One region of the Dactylosporangium cerinum genome, then DNA from elsewhere that is predicted to be linked to it. Evidence: riboswitches for the same ligand, from Rfam matches in the RefSeq annotation. Region 1 holds a riboswitch; the other holds the start of a gene.
The links. Region 1 has a riboswitch for cobalamin ahead of ACFPIJ_RS63945 (VWA domain-containing protein). Riboswitches for the same ligand answer to the same signal wherever they lie in the genome.

Region 2: linked by a shared signal. The riboswitch ahead of ACFPIJ_RS36685 (cobaltochelatase subunit CobN) and the one ahead of ACFPIJ_RS63945 (VWA domain-containing protein) in region 1 are both predicted to bind cobalamin.

Annotation. Positions count from the first base shown of each region.
Region 1 covers NZ_JBHSIU010000131.1:391,828-402,747, forward strand. The annotation lists gene ACFPIJ_RS63915 (hypothetical protein) at 1-526, opposite strand, end outside; gene ACFPIJ_RS63920 (hypothetical protein) at 532-984, opposite strand; gene ACFPIJ_RS63925 (copper resistance CopC family protein) at 1,070-1,807, shown strand; gene ACFPIJ_RS63930 (hypothetical protein) at 1,832-2,221, opposite strand; gene ACFPIJ_RS63935 (hypothetical protein) at 2,254-2,574, opposite strand; gene ACFPIJ_RS63940 (hypothetical protein) at 2,804-3,655, opposite strand; cobalamin riboswitch at 3,726-3,856, shown strand; gene ACFPIJ_RS63945 (VWA domain-containing protein) at 3,889-5,985, shown strand; gene cobO (cob(I)yrinic acid a,c-diamide adenosyltransferase) at 5,988-6,590, shown strand; gene ACFPIJ_RS63955 (cobyrinate a,c-diamide synthase) at 6,584-7,927, shown strand; gene cbiE (precorrin-6y C5,15-methyltransferase (decarboxylating) subunit CbiE) at 7,915-9,537, shown strand; gene cobM (precorrin-4 C(11)-methyltransferase) at 9,528-10,274, shown strand; gene ACFPIJ_RS63970 (hypothetical protein) at 10,254-10,466, opposite strand; gene ACFPIJ_RS63975 (HEAT repeat domain-containing protein) at 10,554-10,814, opposite strand; gene ACFPIJ_RS63980 (MFS transporter) at 10,864-10,920, opposite strand, start outside.
Region 2 covers NZ_JBHSIU010000051.1:145-6,512, reverse strand. The annotation lists gene ACFPIJ_RS36700 (precorrin-2 C(20)-methyltransferase) at 1-619, opposite strand, end outside; gene ACFPIJ_RS36695 (precorrin-8X methylmutase) at 616-1,242, opposite strand; gene ACFPIJ_RS36690 (precorrin-3B synthase) at 1,328-2,455, opposite strand; cobalamin riboswitch at 2,491-2,679, shown strand; gene ACFPIJ_RS36685 (cobaltochelatase subunit CobN) at 2,719-6,300, shown strand.

The DNA of each region.
Region 1 (10,920 bases):
CGAGCATCGCCACGGCGTACACGGCGAGCCAGGTGCCCAGGACCGGCAGGGTCGCCCGGTCCGGGGCGACGAGCTCCAGCCAGGCGAACGCGAACAGCCCGACCGCCGCGGGCCAGTAGCCGAGACCGGCGGGCAGCTCGCGGCGGGGCTTGAAGCCCAGCGACAGGGTCCGCAGCGGGTTCAGCGCCCGCCAGACCGGGCCGAGCAGCAGCGACAGCGGGACCAGGCCGACCCAGAACAGCACGTACACGATCCCGGCGGCCGGGTTGTCGGCGTTGTCGGGCAGCGTGAACGTCCAGGCCAGCACCGCCAGCAGCGCGATGCCGAGCAGCCGCGGCACGGCGGCGGGCACGGCGAACGTCCGCACCGGGCGGCCCGCTGCCGGGTCGAGCCGTGGGGCGCGCCACGCAACACCGAGCACGAGGAACGACACGATCAGGGCGGCGGCGGCCCCGACGAGCAGCTGGCCGAGGGTGAGCGGCAGGTCCTGGCGGCCACCGACGCCGTGCGCCAGGACCGGGGTCACGGGGTTCAACGGACCACGAGCTGGAAGAGGACCAGGTGCGACGAGTGCGTCTCCACCTCGAACAGCCCGGTCTTGTCGACCCGCAGGTCGATCGAGGCGGGGGTCCCGGCCGGCAGCGCCAGGGTCTTGTCGTAGCCGTGCACGTGCAGCTCGTCGGCGACGTCGGAGGTGACGGTGATGCGCACCAGGCTGCCCTTGGCGACCTCGACCCGGCCGGTCGGCGGGGTCACCTTGCGTTTCGCGACGGTGACCACGACCTCCTTGTCGAAGGCCGGGACGGGGGAGGGCGGTGCCGACGTCGGACCCGCGGTCGGCGACACCGAGGCCCCCGGGGAGGCCACCGGGGCGGCGCTGGTCGCCGGGGCGCCGGTGGTGGGCGCGGCGGCGGGCGAGTCGCAGCCGGCGGTCAGGAACGCGAGCAGGCAGGCGGCGGCGACGGTGGATCGGGCGGCAGGCACGAAAGGGGCTCCGGGGGCGGCGGGTTTGTCAGGGCTGTGAATTTAGCGTCTTGTCGCTCATGGGGGAACCCGGCATCATGTGCCGATGCGATCGGTCCGCGCCACTATGGTCAGATTCGCGGTGCTGACGATCGTCGCCGCGCTCGGTTTGGTGCTGCCCGCGGCACCGGCCTGGGCCCACGGACAGCTCGCCATGTCCGACCCGGTGCAGGACAGCACCGTCGACAAACCCCGTGCTGAGGTGTCGCTCTACTTCACGGAGCAGCCGGCGTCGTTCGCCTGGTTCACCGTCACGGCACCGTCCGGGCTGCGGGTCGAGGGCGGCTGGCGGGGTGGTGAGCCCAAGCGGCTCGACAAGCCCGTCCAGGAATACTTCATGGTCGACGGGAAGTTCGAGCCCAGGTCGTACAACACCGGCTTCCCGGCGATCGTCCCGGTGTCGCACTGGCCGGAGCAGGGGCTCTACACCGTCGCGTACCAGTCGGTCGCCTCCGACGGCGAGGCGGTGAAGGGGCAGCTGCGGTTCACCTACAGCGGCTCGGTGACACCGGCGCCGGCCGGCTGGACCGCGCCGGCCGGCGGGCCGCCGGAGGCGCTGACCAGGGCGCTCAACAAGGAGAATGCCCCGGCGGCGACGCAGGCCGCGCCCACTGCCGGCCCGCAGCAGGCGCTGCCGCCGGCCGCCCCGGCGACGCCGTTCGTGCTCACCGACTGGCTGATCCCGGGGCTGCTCATCGCCGGCGTCGCGGTGATGGTCTGGCTCGCGGCCCGCCGGGCGCCGATCCAGCCGGAGAAGAAACGCCGCAAGGCCGCCCTCCGGTAGGAGGACGGCCGGCGCGGCCGGGTGTCACTTCGTGGCGGTCCCGCAGGTCTGCTGGATCTGCTGGGTGAGCCGGTTGGCGAACCCGTGGTCACTGATGATCCGCTGCTGGTACTGCTCGACCTGCGCGTCGGTCAGCCCGGTGTAGATGGGCTTGCTCGCGTACGCGTCGGCCATCGCGCCCGGGTCGGTGTAGACCCGCGACTGCACCGCGCACAGGTGCGCCGCCGTGGTGTCCACGTAGATCGTCTCCAACCGTTCGGGTGTCAACGACGCGCTGGCGGAGGGGCCGGCCCCGGTTACCACGGACGGGGCGGAGATCTTCGCCGGGGTGTTCGCCGACTCGTCGCCGCAGCCGGTCAGTCCGGCCGTGGCAGCGAGTGCGGCGAGCGCGAGCAGCGCTCTGGAGCGGATCATGACGATGCCTTCCTGCAGCGACGGGCCGGCTTCTAGACGACGACGAGCGTGAGTGGATTGGTGTCGGTGGTGGTGCCGTAGGTCTGCTTGACGGTGAGCGTGTAGGTGCCGGCGGCGACGTTCGTGGCGTCGAACTTCACCGACGCGTAGTCGTCGGCCCCGACGGGCAGCCCGGCGGCGTCGTTGAGCTGCGTGTACGCCCGGTCGGCGGGGTAGCTCACGCCCAGACCGGCAGGGCCGCCGGAGACGGTGATCTTCAGGTCGTCGACGCCGGCCTTGCGCGCCTGGAACACCAGCTGGCTCCAGACCGGGGTCTTCTTCGGCACGGTCACCGTGGAGGTCTTCTGCGTCACGCCGTCGCCGCTGACCAGGATGATCGGCAGGGTCGCGTCGAGGTGGCGGTGCGCGCGGTGCCAGCCCGAAGGCGGGGGTTGCGGCGCTGGCCGGGGACGCGGCGGGCAGGACGGCGGCCGCACCGGCGGCGCAGGCGATGGCGACTGAGGCTGAACGGCGCATCGGAGAGGTCCTTCTCTGTCGGGCTGCTGATGTCTGCCAGATCGGCCGATCCCGCGTGGGCTTGAGCTAGCCGCCGAGCGCCATCCAGGTGTCGTACTGGTGCACCGCGATTCCCTCGAACGCCGCATAGCGCTGGGCGGCGCTGTCGACCGCGCTCAGGGTCGCCCGCATGGCGCTGCCGCTGCCGCCGTGGAACGTGCAGTACGCGCAGTCACCGAGCGCCTGCGTCTCCGCGCCGAGCCGGGCCGGCTTGGCCGCCTTCCCCGCCCGTTGCAGCAGGTCGTCGGCGACGCCGATCATGGAGTTGCCGCCGGTGGCGGTGTTGCGGTAGCTCATCACCGTGACGCCGTCGACCCGCGCCAGCACGGCGTCGGCCAGGTTCTCCCCGCCGACCTGCACCGTCGGCAGCCAGAACGGCACGTCGAGTTCGACGGGCGGCCCGACTCGCGCCAGCTCGTCCAGCAGCGCCAGCAGCATCGGTACCAACGCCGCCTGTTGCTCGTCCCAGGACGGCAGCAGATAGGGCTCGACGTCGACGTGCAGGCCCCGGAACAGCCCGGTCGCGGTGGCGGCGCGGGCCCAGGCCAGGGCGGTGCTGTGATCCGTGGTCCAGGCCGGTTCGCCGCCGAGCGCGTCCAGGACGATCCCGGCGTCGTCACACAGCGCGCGCAGCCGGGTCAGCTCCGTGACGCCGGCCCGCGGATCGTAGTACGCGAAGATCGTCGTGACCGAGTTGGCGACCGCCCAGTCGACGACCGACTCCGGGGCCGCCCGCTGCCACAGCCACATGGCCCGGGTGCCGGGCGGCGCCACCGACGTCTCCGGCGCGAGCGGCGGCAGGCGCGGATGCACGGCCGCGACCAGCAGCCCCAGGGTCAGCACGACGCACAGGACGGCGTGCGCCACGCTCCGGATCACGTCAACTGTTCGGCGGCGCGGACCCGGCCCGAAGGATTTGGGTCACGTTGACGTCACTGGGAGCCGTGGGACACGATGAACCCCGAGCGGTCATAGGGAGGAACCCAGTGCGAGTCTGGGACGGTCCCGCCACTGTGACCGGGCGCCACCAGCCGGGTGCATCCGGGAGTCAGAGACTCCAGCCGCTCGCTTGACGACCCAGCGGGCGCGGACCCGCCGAAGGGAATGTGCCCGTGACGTCGCCGTACCCGTTCTCGGCCGTGGTCGGCCTGCCCGACCTGCGCCTCGCCCTGCTGCTGACCGCCGTGTCACCGGCGATCGGCGGGGTCCTCGTCCGGGGCGAGAAGGGCACCGCCAAGTCGACCGTCGTGCGGGGCCTCGCCACGCTGCTGCCCGAGGTCGACGTCGTGGCCGGCTGCCGCTTCGCCTGCGATCCCGCCGCGCCGGACCCCTCGTGCCCGGACGGCCCGCACGCTCCTGATTTTGGTTTGGTCCGGCGCCGGTCCGCCCTGGTCGAGCTGCCCGTCGGGGCGACCGAGGACCGGGTCGTCGGCACCCTCGACCTGCAGCGGGCCCTCGGCGACGGGGTCAAGGCCTACGAGCCCGGCCTGCTCGCCGCCGCGCACCGCGGCGTGCTCTACGTCGACGAGGTCAACCTCCTGCCCGACCACCTGGTCGACCTGCTCCTCGACGCGGCCGCGATGGGCCGCGCCCACGTCGAGCGTGACGGGGTCTCCGTCAAGCACGCCGCCCGCTTCCTGCTCGTCGGCACCATGAACCCGGAGGAGGGCGAGCCGCGCCCGCAGCTCGTCGACCGGTTCGGGCTGGTCGTCGGGGTCGCGTCGCCGTCGACACCGGCGCCGCGAGCCGAGGTGGTGCGGCGGCGCCTGGCCTACGAGAACGACCCCGAGGCGTTCGCGGCCCGGTTCGCCGAGGAGGACACCGCGCTCGCGGCCCGGATCGCCGCGGCCCGGCGGGCGCTGCCCGGGGTGTCGCTGCCGGACCGGCAGCTGGACCGCATCGCGCGGATCTGCCTGGCCTACCGGGTCGACGGGCTGCGCGCCGACATCGTCGTGGCCCGCACCGCGGTCGCGCTCGCCGCCTGGCACGGCCGGACCGTGGTGACGAAGGACGACCTGCGCGACGCGGCCCGCCTCGCGCTGCCGCACCGGCGCCGCCGCGATCCCCTCGACCCGCCGGGCGCGGACCAGGAGCGACTGGAGGAGATCCTCGACCAGGAGCTCAACGGCCCCGACGACGACGGTGGTCCTGACGAGGGGGGCCCTGACGATGGCCCGGATGGAGGCGATCCGCCGCCTTCCGATCCTTCCCCCGGTTCCGATCCCGCTGCACCGGATATTTCCGACAAGTCGCATGATGCGAACGGCGGTGGCGGGGCGCCCCCACCTGTCTCGCCCGGTTCCAGCACGCCCCCGCCCGATCCCAGCGCGGACAAGTCCGAAATTTCGGATCTGAGCGATGTGGCGCCGGGCAACGACGGCGACGCGGGCCCCGCCACGCAGCCGGCCGGGGAGCTGGCGTTCGCGCAGGCGCCGTACCAGACCCGGCTCCTGACGATCGGTGGCCGGGCCAACCGGCAGCAGGGCGCCCACGCCGGCCGGCGCTCACCCGCGCACGGGCGGCACGGGCGCGTGGTGCGGTCCCGGCAGCCCAGCGGCGGCAAGCTCGTCAGCCTGCACCTGCCCGACAGCGTGCGCGCCGCGGCGCTGCGCGGCTCCCGCAGCGTGCACGCCCAGGACCTCCGCGAGGCGGTCAAGGTGGGCCGGGAGGCCAACCTGGTGCTGTTCGTCGTCGACGCGTCCGGGTCGATGGCCGCCCGGCAGCGCATGACGGTCGTCAAGACGGCCGTGCTGTCGTTGCTGCGCGACGCGTACCAGCGCCGGGACAAGGTCGGCATGATCACCTTCCGGGGTGCGGAGGCGACCAGCGTCCTGGAGCCGACCGCCAGCCACGAGGTCGGCGTCCTGCGCCTGGCCGAGCTGCGCACCGGGGGCCGCACGCCCCTCGCCGCCGGGCTGCGGCAGGCCGCCCGCACCCTGCACGGCGAGCGGCGCCGCGACGCCCGCCGCCGTCCGCTGCTCGTCGTCGTCACCGACGGCCGGGCCACCAGCGGCCCCGACCCGCTGACGGTCGTGCCCGCTCTGGCCGGGGTGCCCGCCGTCGTCGTGGACTGCGAGTCCGGACCCGTGCGGCTCGGCCTTGCCCAGCGCCTCGCCCGCGCCCTGTCCGCCGACTGCGTCCCGCTGTCGGCCCTGTCCGCCGGGTCAGCCGGGAAAGCCGGGTCCGCCGTGTCCGTTGTGGGGAGCTGAACATGCCGCAGGGCAAGGTCGAGAGCGTGCCCGACGACGGGCTCACCACCCGCCAGCGCCGCCGGCAGCACGTCCTGGCCGTCCACACCGGACAGGGCAAGGGCAAGTCGACGGCCGCGTTCGGGATGGCGCTGCGCGCGTGGAGCGCCGGCTGGCCGATCGCCGTGTACCAGTTCGTGAAGAGCCCGAAGTGGAAGGTCGGCGAGGAGACCGCGCTCAAGGCGCTCGGGGAGACCGGCAAGGGCGGTCCCGTCGTGTGGCAGAAGATGGGCGAGGGCTGGTCCTGGATCCAGCGCCCCGGCAGCGAGCGCGACCACGCCGCCGAGGCCGCCGAGGGCTGGGCGCAGATCAAGCGCGACCTGGCCGCCGAGGCGCACCGGTTCTACGTGCTCGACGAGTTCACGTACCCGATGAAATGGGGCTGGGTCGACGTCGCCGACGTCGTCGCCACGCTGCGGGACCGACCCGGCAACCAGCACGTCGTCATCACCGGCCGGGACGCGCACCCCGACCTGATCGAGCTCGCGGACCTCGTCACCGACATGACGAAGGTCAAGCACCCGATGGACGCGGGCCGCAAGGGGCAGCAGGGCATCGAGTGGTAGCCAGGATCGTCATCGCGGCACCCGCCTCCGGCCACGGCAAGACGACCGTGGCGACCGGGCTGCTCGCGGCGTTCGCGGCGCGCGGCATGCGCGTGGCGCCGTTCAAGGTCGGGCCCGACTACATCGATCCCGGCTATCACGCCCTCGCCGCCGGCCGGCCCGGCCGCAACCTCGACCCCGTCCTCGTCGGCGAGGACCGCATCGGGCCGCTGTTCGCGCACGGGTCCGCCGGCGCCGACATCGCCGTGGTCGAGGGGGTCATGGGCCTGTTCGACGGGCGCACCGGTGCGGGGGAGTTCGGCTCGACCGCGCACGTCGCGAAGCTTCTCGACGCGCCCGTCCTCCTGGTCGTGGACGCCACCGCGCAGGCCCGCTCGATCGCCGCGGTCGTGCACGGCTTCCGCTCGTTCGGCTCGGGCGTCCGCATCGCCGGCGTGGTGCTCAACCGGGTCGGCTCCGACCGGCACGAGCGGATCCTCCGCGACGCGTGCGCCGAGGTCGGCACCCCGGTGCTCGGGGTGCTGCGCCGGCACGACGCGGTCGCCGCGCCGTCCCGGCACCTCGGGCTCGTCCCCGTCGTCGAGCGGCACGCGGAGGCCACGGAATCGGTGCGGGCGCTCGCCGCCGTGGTGGCCGCCGGCGTCGACCTCGACGCGGTCCTCGCCGTCGCCCGCGCCGCGCCCGCCTTCGTCGCGGCGCCGTGGTCGCCGGTCGTGGCCGAACCCGTCGCCGGCCGGCCGCTCGTCGCGGTCGCCGGTGGCCCCGCGTTCTCGTTCAGCTACGCCGAGACCGTCGAGCTGCTCGCCGCCGCCGGCGCCGAGGTGTCCACAGTGGACCCGTTGCGGGACGAGTCGCTGCCGCCCGGCACGCGCGGGCTGGTCGTGGGTGGCGGCTTCCCGGAGGTGTACGCCCAGCAGCTCTCCGACAACGTCCCCCTGCGGTCAGCCGTCGCCGCCCTCGCCGCCCGCGGTGGCCCGGTCGCGGCGGAGTGCGCGGGGCTGCTGTGGCTGGCCCGGTCGCTGGACGGCCGGCCGATGTGCGGCGCGCTGCCCGTCGACGCGGCCATGACACCGAAGCTGACCCTCGGCTACCGCGACGCCGTCGCCGTCGGTGACAGCGTCCTCGCGGCCGCCGGGACCAGGGTCAGCGGCCACGAGTTCCACCGCACCGCGGTCACTCCACCGGCCGGTGCCACCCCGGCGTGGGCGTGGCGGGGCGAGACCGGCACCGTGCGGGAGGGGTTCACGGCCGGGTCGGTGCACGCGTCGTACCTGCACCTGCACTGGGCCGGCGCACCCGAGCTGGCGCACCGGCTGGTCACCGCATGCGCTGCGTGATCGGGTTCGGCGCCCGGTCCACCGCAACCGCCGCCGACGTCGAAGCCCTCCTGACCGGCCTCCCCGGAGCCGGCGCCCTCCCGACCGCCCCGCCCGAAACCGTTTACGTACTGTCCACAGTCGACACCAGACTGGACCTCGCCACGGAGGTGGCGGCCGCGCACGGCTGGACGGTCACCACCGCGCCCGCCGAAGTGCTCGCCCGGGTCGAGGTGCCCAACCCGTCGGCGATCGTGGCCGCCCACACCGGCACACCGAGCGTCGCGGAGGCCGCGGCCCTGCTCGCGGCCCGCGCCTATCCGTCCGTCCGGACGGTGTTCACCGCGCCCGGCGGGCCGGCGCCGGCCGTGGAAGGGCCGGCGGTGTTGCTGGTCGCCAAGCGGGCCTCCGCGGTCGCCACCGTGGCCGTCGCGGCGGTCGCGCCCGCCGTGACCGTCGTCGGGATCGGGACCGGCGGCCTCGAAGACCTGTCGCCGGCCGGCCGCGCCGCGATCGCCGCCGCGACCGTGCTGTTCGGCAGCGAACGGCAGCTCGACCTCGTGGCGGACGCCGGCACCGGCGCGAAAACGGTGCCGTGGCCCTCGCCGCTGGTGCCGGCCCTGCCGCGACTCCTGGCAGCGCACCACGACGAGCGGGTCGTCGTCCTCGCCAGCGGGGACCCCATGTACTACGGCATCGGCACCACGCTCGTGCGGCTCCTCGGCGCGCGGCACGTCCACGTCGTGCCGCACCCGTCGGCGGTGTCCCTGGCGTGCGCGCGGCTCGGCTGGGCCCTCGACGACGTCGAGGTGGTCAGCGCCGTCGGCCGGTCCGCCGACGCGCTGCGCCGCGTCCTGCACGACCGGCGCCGGGTCCTCGTCCTCAGCGCCGGCGCCGGCACCCCCGCGCAGGTGGCGGAAATCCTGCACGACACCGGTTTCGGCGCAAGCGAGGTCACCGTCCTGGAGTCGCTGGGCGGCCCGGATGAGCGGATCCACCACGACGTCGACGCGGCCGGTCCGCTGAACGTCGTGGCCGTCGACTGCCGCGGCGACGGCGGGATCCAGGTGGTGCCCGGGCTCGCCGACGGGTCGTACACCTCCGACGGCCAGCTGACCAAGCACGAGATCCGGGCCGTCACCCTCGCTGCCCTCGGCCCGCGCCCCGGCGAGCTGCTGTGGGACGTCGGCGCCGGCTCCGGCAGCATCGCGATCGAGTGGCTGCGCGCGCACCGGTCGTGCCGAGCCGTCGCCGTCGAACGCGACCCGGTCCGCGCGGAACGGGTCGTCGCCAACGCCCGCGCGCTCGGCGTGCCGCAGCTGTCCACTGTGGTCGGTGCGGCGCCCGGGGCACTGCCCGAAGGATCACCCGATGCCATCTTCATCGGCGGCGGCTTCACCGCGGCAGGGGTGTTCGAGCGCTGCTGGTCGGCGCTGCGCCCCGGCGGGCGGCTGGTCGTCAACGCGGTCACCGTCGAGTCGGAGCGGCTCGTCGCCGAGCTCCACGCGACGCACGGCGGCGAACTGACCCGGATCGCGGTCCAGCGTGCCGCACCCGTCGGCGGGTTCCTCGCCTGGCGGCCGATGATGCCGGTGACGCAGTGGCTGGTCAGAAAGGCGATGTGGAAGTGACGGTGTACTTCATCGGTGCCGGACCCGGCGCCGCGGACCTGATCACGGTGCGGGGCCGGGACGTGCTCGCCCGCACGCCGGTCTGCCTGTACGCGGGCAGCCTCGTGCCGGTCGAGCTCCTCGACGTGTGCCCGCCCGGGGCACGGCTCGTGGACACCGCCAACCTCGACCTCGACCAGATCCTCGCCGAGCTGACGGCCGCGCACGCCGCCGGGCTCGACGTGGCCCGGCTGCACTCCGGCGACCCGTCGGTGTTCAGCGCGATGGCCGAGCAGCTGCGCCGGCTCGACGCCGCGGGCGTCCCCTACGAGATCGTGCCGGGCGTGCCCGCGTTCGCCGCCGCGGCCGCCTCGCTCGGCCGGGAGCTGACGGTCCCCGGGGTCGGGCAGACCCTCATCCTGACCCGCACCGCGGCCCGGGCCACCCCGATGCCACCCGGCGAGGAACTGTCCACCTTGGCCGCCAGCCGCGCCACGATCGTGCTGCACCTGGCCGTGCAGCGCATCGCCGTCCTGGTCGAGGAGCTCATCCCCTGGTACGGCGAGGACTGCCCGGTCGCGGTCGTCGCCCGGGCCAGCCGACCCGACGAGCTGATCCTGCGCGGCACCCTGTCCGACATCGCCGGGCAGGTGCGGGAGGCCGGCATCCTGCGGACCGCGGTCATCGTCGTCGGCCGGGTCCTCACCGCCGAGGAGTTCCCCGACAGCCACCTGTACTCAACGACCCGGCCCCGCTGAGGCGCCCGCCACGCGGCTGAGGTGCTCGGCGGCGGCCCGGTCGAGGTCGTCGTCGCGGCACCAGCTCGCGGCCAGGGACGGCAGGCCGGCCGCCGCGGCCCGCGCTGCCCGGGCCGGCTCGTGCCGGCGCAGCCCGCCGCAGTCCCACTGTGAGCGCAGGCCGTCGAGGGGCCGCTCGACCGGGCGGGCCACCTCGGCGAGGAACTCGTCGTCGGTGAACCCGAGCCCGCGGATCCAGCGCCACCGCCGCCGTCCGCCACGGATCCCGGCGCGCCGCGATCAGCTCGGCGAGCGCGTCGGCGGCCGCACCGCCCGCGGCGGGCCGAGGCGTTCCAGGCCGACACAGGCCCAGTAGCGCAGCTCCGGCTCGCCGTCGAGCGCCTCGAGCAGCAGTGGCACCGCCGCGGTCCCGGCGCCGTCGAGCAGGTCACGCAGCGCGGCGCCGGGGTCGTGCGGGGACGGCGTGAACTCGCTGTCCCAGTGCCGATCGCTGCACACCTCGAGCCGGAACCGCTCGAACAGGGCCGCGGCGCCGTCCATGCCACCGACCCTAGCCCCGTCGGTGCACGCCGGGCCGCGGACCGGGCGATCAGCCTGTCGGTTCCCGCAGCGCCGTGGACAGGGCGACGGCGACGACCGGGACGAT
Region 2 (6,368 bases), on a different contig from region 1:
CGTCGTCGAGGCGGCCGGCCCGCTCCAGGGCGTCGCGGACGGTGCCGAACGTGCGGCCCAGCTTCATGACCGCGGCCGAGTCGGTCGCCGCGAGCCGCTCGGCGAGGACGTCGGCCGGCAGCGTGCCGGGCAGGATCGTGAGGATCTCGTCGCGTTCGACGAGGGGCCGGCCCAGCACCGCGGACGCGCCGGCCACGGAGGTGACGCCCGGCACGACCTCGGTCGGGTACCGGTGTGCCAGCCGCTTGTGCATGTGCATGTACGAGCCGTAGAAGAACGGGTCGCCCTCGCAGAGCACCACCACGTCGCGGCCCGCGTCGAGGTGCGCGGCGAGCCGGGCCGCCCACGCGTCGTAGTGTTCCTCGATGACCGCGCGGTAGTCGCCGATCTCCTCGGTGGTGACCGGGTAGACGAGGGCCTCTTCGATCTGGCCTTCGCGCAGGTACGGCACCGCGATCGACCGCGCGATGCTGCGCCCGTGGCGGGCACTGTGGAACGCGACCACGGGTGCGGCCGCAACGAGCCGGGCCGCCTTCACCGTCATCAGTTCCGGGTCGCCCGGTCCGAGGCCCACGCCGTACAGCCGCCCGGTCACCCCTGCACTGTCCACTGTGGTCATTCCTTCTCGTCCGCGATCGCGTTGACGGCGGCGGCCGTCATCGCGCTGCCGCCCCGGCGGCCGTGCACGACCAGGTGCGGCAGGTCCGATGCGGCGAGGGCCGCCTTCGACTCCGCCGCGCCGATGAACCCGACGGGGATGCCGAGCACCGCCGCCGGTCGCGGCGCGCCCGCCTCGATCATCTCCAGGAGCCGGAACAGCGCCGTCGGCGCGTTGCCGACCGCAACGACGGCCCCGCCGAGGCGCTCGCCCCACAGCTCGAGGGCGGCGGCGCTGCGGGTCGTGCCGAGCTCGGCGGCGAGCGCCGGCACCCGCGGGTCCCGCAGGGTGCACAGGACCTCGTTGTCGCGGGGCAGCCGAGCCCGGGTCACGCCGGACGCGACCATCTCCGCGTCGCACAGGATCGGGGCGCCGTCGCGCAGCGCGGCGCGGGCGAGGCGGACCACGTCGGCGCTGTACCCGACGTCACCGGCGAGGTCCACCATCCCGCACGCGTGGATCATGCGGACGGTGACCTGGGCGATGTCGGCGGGCAGGCCGGACAGGTCGGCCTCGGCCCGGATCGTGGCGAACGACCGCCGGTAGATCTCCGCGCCGTCCTTCACGTACTCATAGTTCGTCACGCCGTCACCTCCGCTTCGCTCCGGCGCCGGCCTGACTCGACACTGTGCACATGGTGCCCGGCTCCTCCGCTGCGCTCCGGCCCGGTCACGTAACCACCTGGTAGCCGTCCGCGGTCGCGAGCATCTCCACGTGCCTTCCCTTCGGTGCGCCGCAGCGCCGTTCGCAACCGACCCAGTGCACCGGCAGTCCGGTCGGCGCCGTGCCCGCCTCGACCGCCGCGCGCGCGTCCGCCCGCACGTCGGCGAGGGCCTTGGCGCAGCCCGGCCGACCGGCGCACGCGGTCACCCCCGCCCATGGCGATCCGGGGTCGGTGACCAGGCCGGCCGCCGTCAGCAGGGTTTCGACGGGTTCAGCTTCTGCCATCGGTACGTCCGGCACGACGACGGTCCGCCACGGGGTGACGATGATCTCTCCCGGCGCGGCTTCGATGAGCGCCGCCGACTGCGCCGGGGTGAGCAGCCCGAGGGGGACGACGACCGTGAGGGCGGCCCGCCCGTCTGTCTGCGGCGTCCACCCGACGGCCGGGCCGGTGCCGTTGTTCACAGGACGCGGGTCGACGGCCGCGTCCAGGCGGGCAGCCACCCTGGCCGGGCCGTCGGTCAGCTCGGCGAGGCGCCACGCGTTGCCGCCCTGTTCGGCCCGCTCCGCCAGGAACGCTCCGGTGGCCCGCAACAGCAGGTCAGCGTGGCCGCGGGCGGTGGTCGGCGTGCCGGCCAGGGTCAGCCGGTCGCCGTGCAGGCCGACGTCGCCGCCGAGCGGGGTCACGTCGCCGCGCCCGTCGTCGACGGTGACCAGGAACCGCCCCGGCAGCGCGGCCAGGGCCGGGTCGGCGCACAGGCCGGCGTCGTACGCGGTCACCACCGACCGCACATCGACGTCGCCGAGGCCGTCGCGGCCGCTGAGCGGGCTGGCGATGATGTTGCGCACCCGTTCGTGGGTGTCCGACGGCAGCAGCCCGGCGGCGGACAACCGCGCGGCCAGCTCCGTCTCCGCCCCCGGGCGCAGCGCCCTGACCTGGATGTTTCCGCGTGAGGTCAGCTCCAGGGCGGGATCGCCGAGCGCCGCTGCGGCCGCGCGGAGCGTGTGCAGGCCGTCCACGGTCAGCCGCCCGCCGGGCAGCCGGACCCGGGCCAGGCCCCCGTCGGCCGCGGCGTGGACCTGCACCGCGCCCGGGCACCGGTCCGGAGCGTCGCGTCCACTGGCAGCCTGCACGGGCCGGATACTACTGCGCTTGACGCAAGACAGCGCTGTCCAGGAGAGTTGTCGGTGCTGTACGGCGACGTGTGGAGGAAGCCGGTGTGAATCCGGCGCGGTCCCGCCACTGTGACCGGGGAGCTGACCTTCGACAGAAGGCCACCGGGTTTTGCACACCTGGGAAGGCCGGAGGCGAGCGCCGATCCGGGAGCCAGGAGACTCTCCGTCGCCCGACCTTTCCCGACCGACTTGGGGCGCGGACCCCGAGGGAGGACCCCGGCGTGATCCTGCTGTTGTCGACGTCTGACACCGACCTGCTCAGCGCGCGTGCGAGCGGTGCCGCGTTCCGGCTGGCCAACCCGTCCCGGACCGCCGTCGAGGACCTCCCGGGCCTGGCCGACGGCGCCGACCTGGTCGTGGTGCGGTTCCTGGGCGGCTACCGGGACTGGCAGGAGGGCTTCGACGCGCTGCTCCGGCTGTCACGCCCTTCCGGCAGCTCCCGGCTCCCGCTGCCAGTGGTCCTGCTCGGTGGTGAGCAGCTGCCCGACGCCGAGCTGATGTCGCACTCCACGGTGCCCGCCGGGGTCGCCGCGCAGGCCCACGCGTATTTCGCCGAGGGCGGCCCGGCCAACCTGGGTGAGCTGCACAACTTCCTGTCCGACACGGTCCTGCTCACCGGCCACGGCTTCGCGCCGCCGGCGACCACCCCCACCTGGGGGCTGCTCGACCGTCCCTCAACCGCAACAGGCCCCACCGTCGGTGTCATCTACTACCGGGCGCACCACCTGGCCGGCAACACCGCGTTCGTGGGGACGCTGTGCGATGCGATCGAGGATGCCGGCGGCCGGGCGCTGCCCGTGTTCGCGTCGTCGCTGCGCACCGCGCCGGCCGAGCTGCTCGACACGCTGCGGCAGGCCGACGCGCTCGTCGTCACCGTCCTCGCCGCGGGCGGCACGCGGCCCGCCGACGCGCAGGCCGGTGGCGAGGACGAGGCCTGGGACGTGGGTGCCCTGGCCGCGCTCGACGTGCCGATCCTGCAGGGACTGTGCCTGACCAGCGCCCGCGACACCTGGGACGCCAACGACGACGGCCTGTCGCCGCTCGACACCGCCACGCAGGTCGCGATCCCCGAGTTCGACGGGCGGATCATCACGGTGCCGTTCTCGTTCAAGGAGGTCGACGCCGACGGACTCACCGTCTACGTCGCCGATCCTGAGCGGGCCGGCCGGGTCGCCGGGATCGCCGTCGGGCACGCACGGTTGCGGCACCTGCCGCCCAGCGAGCGCAAGATCGTGCTCATGCTCAGTGCGTACCCCACCAAACACGCGCGAATCGGCAACGCCGTCGGCCTCGACACGCCCGCCAGCGTGGTCCGGCTCCTGTCCGCTTTGGACGAGCGGGGCTATGTGGGCGCGGACGGGTTCCCCAAGGACGGCGACGCACTCATGCACACGCTCATCGCCGCCGGTGGGCAGGACGTCAACTGGCTCACCGAGGATCAGCTGCAGGGCAACCCGATCCGGATCTCCGCTGGTCGCTACAAGGCCTGGTTCGCCACCCTGCCGCCGGAACTGCGCGCGTCGATGGAGCAGCACTGGGGGCCGGCGCCCGGGTCGCTGTTCGTCGACACGTCCCGTGATCCCGAGGGTGAGATCGTCCTGGCAGCGCTGCGCGAGGGCAACATCGTGGTGATGGTGCAGCCGCCGCGGGGCTTCGGGGAGAACCCGGTCGCGATCTACCACGACCCGGACCTGCCGCCGAGCCACCACTACCTGGCCGCGTACCGCTGGCTGGCCGACGAGTTCGGCGCGCACGCGGTCGTCCACGTCGGCAAGCACGGCAACCTGGAGTGGCTGCCGGGCAAGACCGTCGGACTGTCCGCGTCCTGCGGCGCCGACGCGGCGCTGGGCAACCTGCCGCTGATCTACCCGTTCCTGGTCAACGACCCCGGCGAGGGCACCCAGGCGAAGCGCCGGGCGCACGCCACGCTGGTCGACCACCTGATCCCGCCGATGGCGCGGGCCGACTCGTACGGTGACATCGCCCGCCTCGAGCAGCTCCTGGACGAGCACGCGACGATCGCGGCCCTCGACCCGGCGAAGCTGCCGGCGATCCGCGCCCAGATCTGGACGCTGCTGCAGGCCGCCCGGCTCGACCACGACCTGGGCCTGGCCGACCGGCCGGGCGAGGACGGCTTCGACGAGCTCATCCTGCACATCGACGGCTGGCTGTGCGAGATCAAGGACGTGCAGATCCGCGACGGGCTGCACGTGCTGGGGGTGGCACCGTCGGGTGAGGCGCGGGTCGACCTGGTCCTGGCGATGCTGCGGGCCCGCCAGATGTGGGGTGGCACGGTGGCCGCGCTGCCGGGTCTGCGCGAGGCGCTGGGTTTGACCGAGGGCGCTTCCGGCCGCGTCTCGGTGGACACGGTGGAGTCTTCAGCCCGCGCGCTGGTTGCGGAGATGGAGTCGCGGGGCTGGCCCACTTCGGACATCTCCGATATTTCCGATATTCCGGATGTGGTACGGGTGCTGGAGTTCGCGGCCCGGGAGATCGTGCCGCGGCTGGCGCGCACCACCGACGAACTGACGATGGTGCTGCACGCCCTGGACGGCGGCTACGTCCCGGCCGGGCCGAGCGGCTCGCCGCTGCGTGGTCTCATCAACGTCCTGCCGACCGGCCGCAACTTCTACTCCGTGGACCCCAAGGCGATCCCGAGCCGGCTGGCCTGGGAGACCGGCCAGGCGATGGCCGACTCGTTGCTCGCCCGATACCGCGCCGACCACGGCGAGTGGCCGCGTTCCGTCGGGTTGTCGATGTGGGGCACCAGCGCGATGCGCACCGCGGGCGACGACATCGCCGAGGCCCTCGCCCTGCTCGGGGTCCGCCCGGTCTGGGACGACGCGTCCCGCCGGGTGGTCAGCCTCTCCCCCGTCGACCTGACCGAGCTGGGCCGCCCCCGCATCGACGTCACGATGCGGATCAGCGGCTTCTTCCGCGACGCGTTCCCGCACGTCGTCGCCCTCCTCGACGACGCCGTGCAGCTGGTGGCCTCGCTTCCGGAGTCCGCTGACGACAACTACGTGCGCGCCCATGTCGATGCCGACGCTGCCCTGCACGGCGACCAGCGCCGCGCCACGCTGCGCGTCTTCGGCTCCAAACCGGGCGCCTACGGCGCGGGCATCCTCCCCCTCATCGACAGCCGTAACTGGCGCGACGACGCCGACCTCGCCGAGGTGTACGCCGTCTGGGGCGGCTACGCCTACGGCCGCGGCCTGGACGGGCTCCCCGCCCGCGGCGACATGGAAGGCGCCTACAAGCGGATCAGCGTCGCGGTCAAGAACACCGACACCCGCGAACACGACATCGCCGACTCCGACGACTACTTCCAGTACCACGGCGGCATGATCGCCACGGTCCGTGTGCTGACGGGTCGCGCCCCCGCCGCGTACGTCGGCGACAGCACCAACCCCGACGCCGTGCGCACCCGCACCCTGAGCGAGGAGACCGCCCGCGTCTTCCGCGCTCGCGTGGTCAACCCCCGCTGGCTCGCCGCCATGCGCCGCCACGGCTACAAGGGCGCCTTCGAACTCGCCGCCACCGTCGACTACCTCTTCGGCTTCGACGCCACCGCCGGCGTCGTGGCCGACTGGATGTACGAGAAGCTCGCCGAGGCCTACGTCTTCGACCCCGAGAACCGCAAGTTCCTCGACGAGTCCAACCCGTGGGCCCTGCACGGCATCGCCGAACGCCTCCTGGAAGCCGCCGACCGCAACCTCTGGGAACATCCCGAGCAGTCCACCCTGGACGCTCTCCGCCAGGTCTACCTCGAAACCGAAGGCGACCTGGAAGACAGCCCCTGACGCCGACCCCGCCGGATCTCCCACCCCTTCAACGCCGTTGCGGCACTGATCGAAGGACAGGTCTGGTC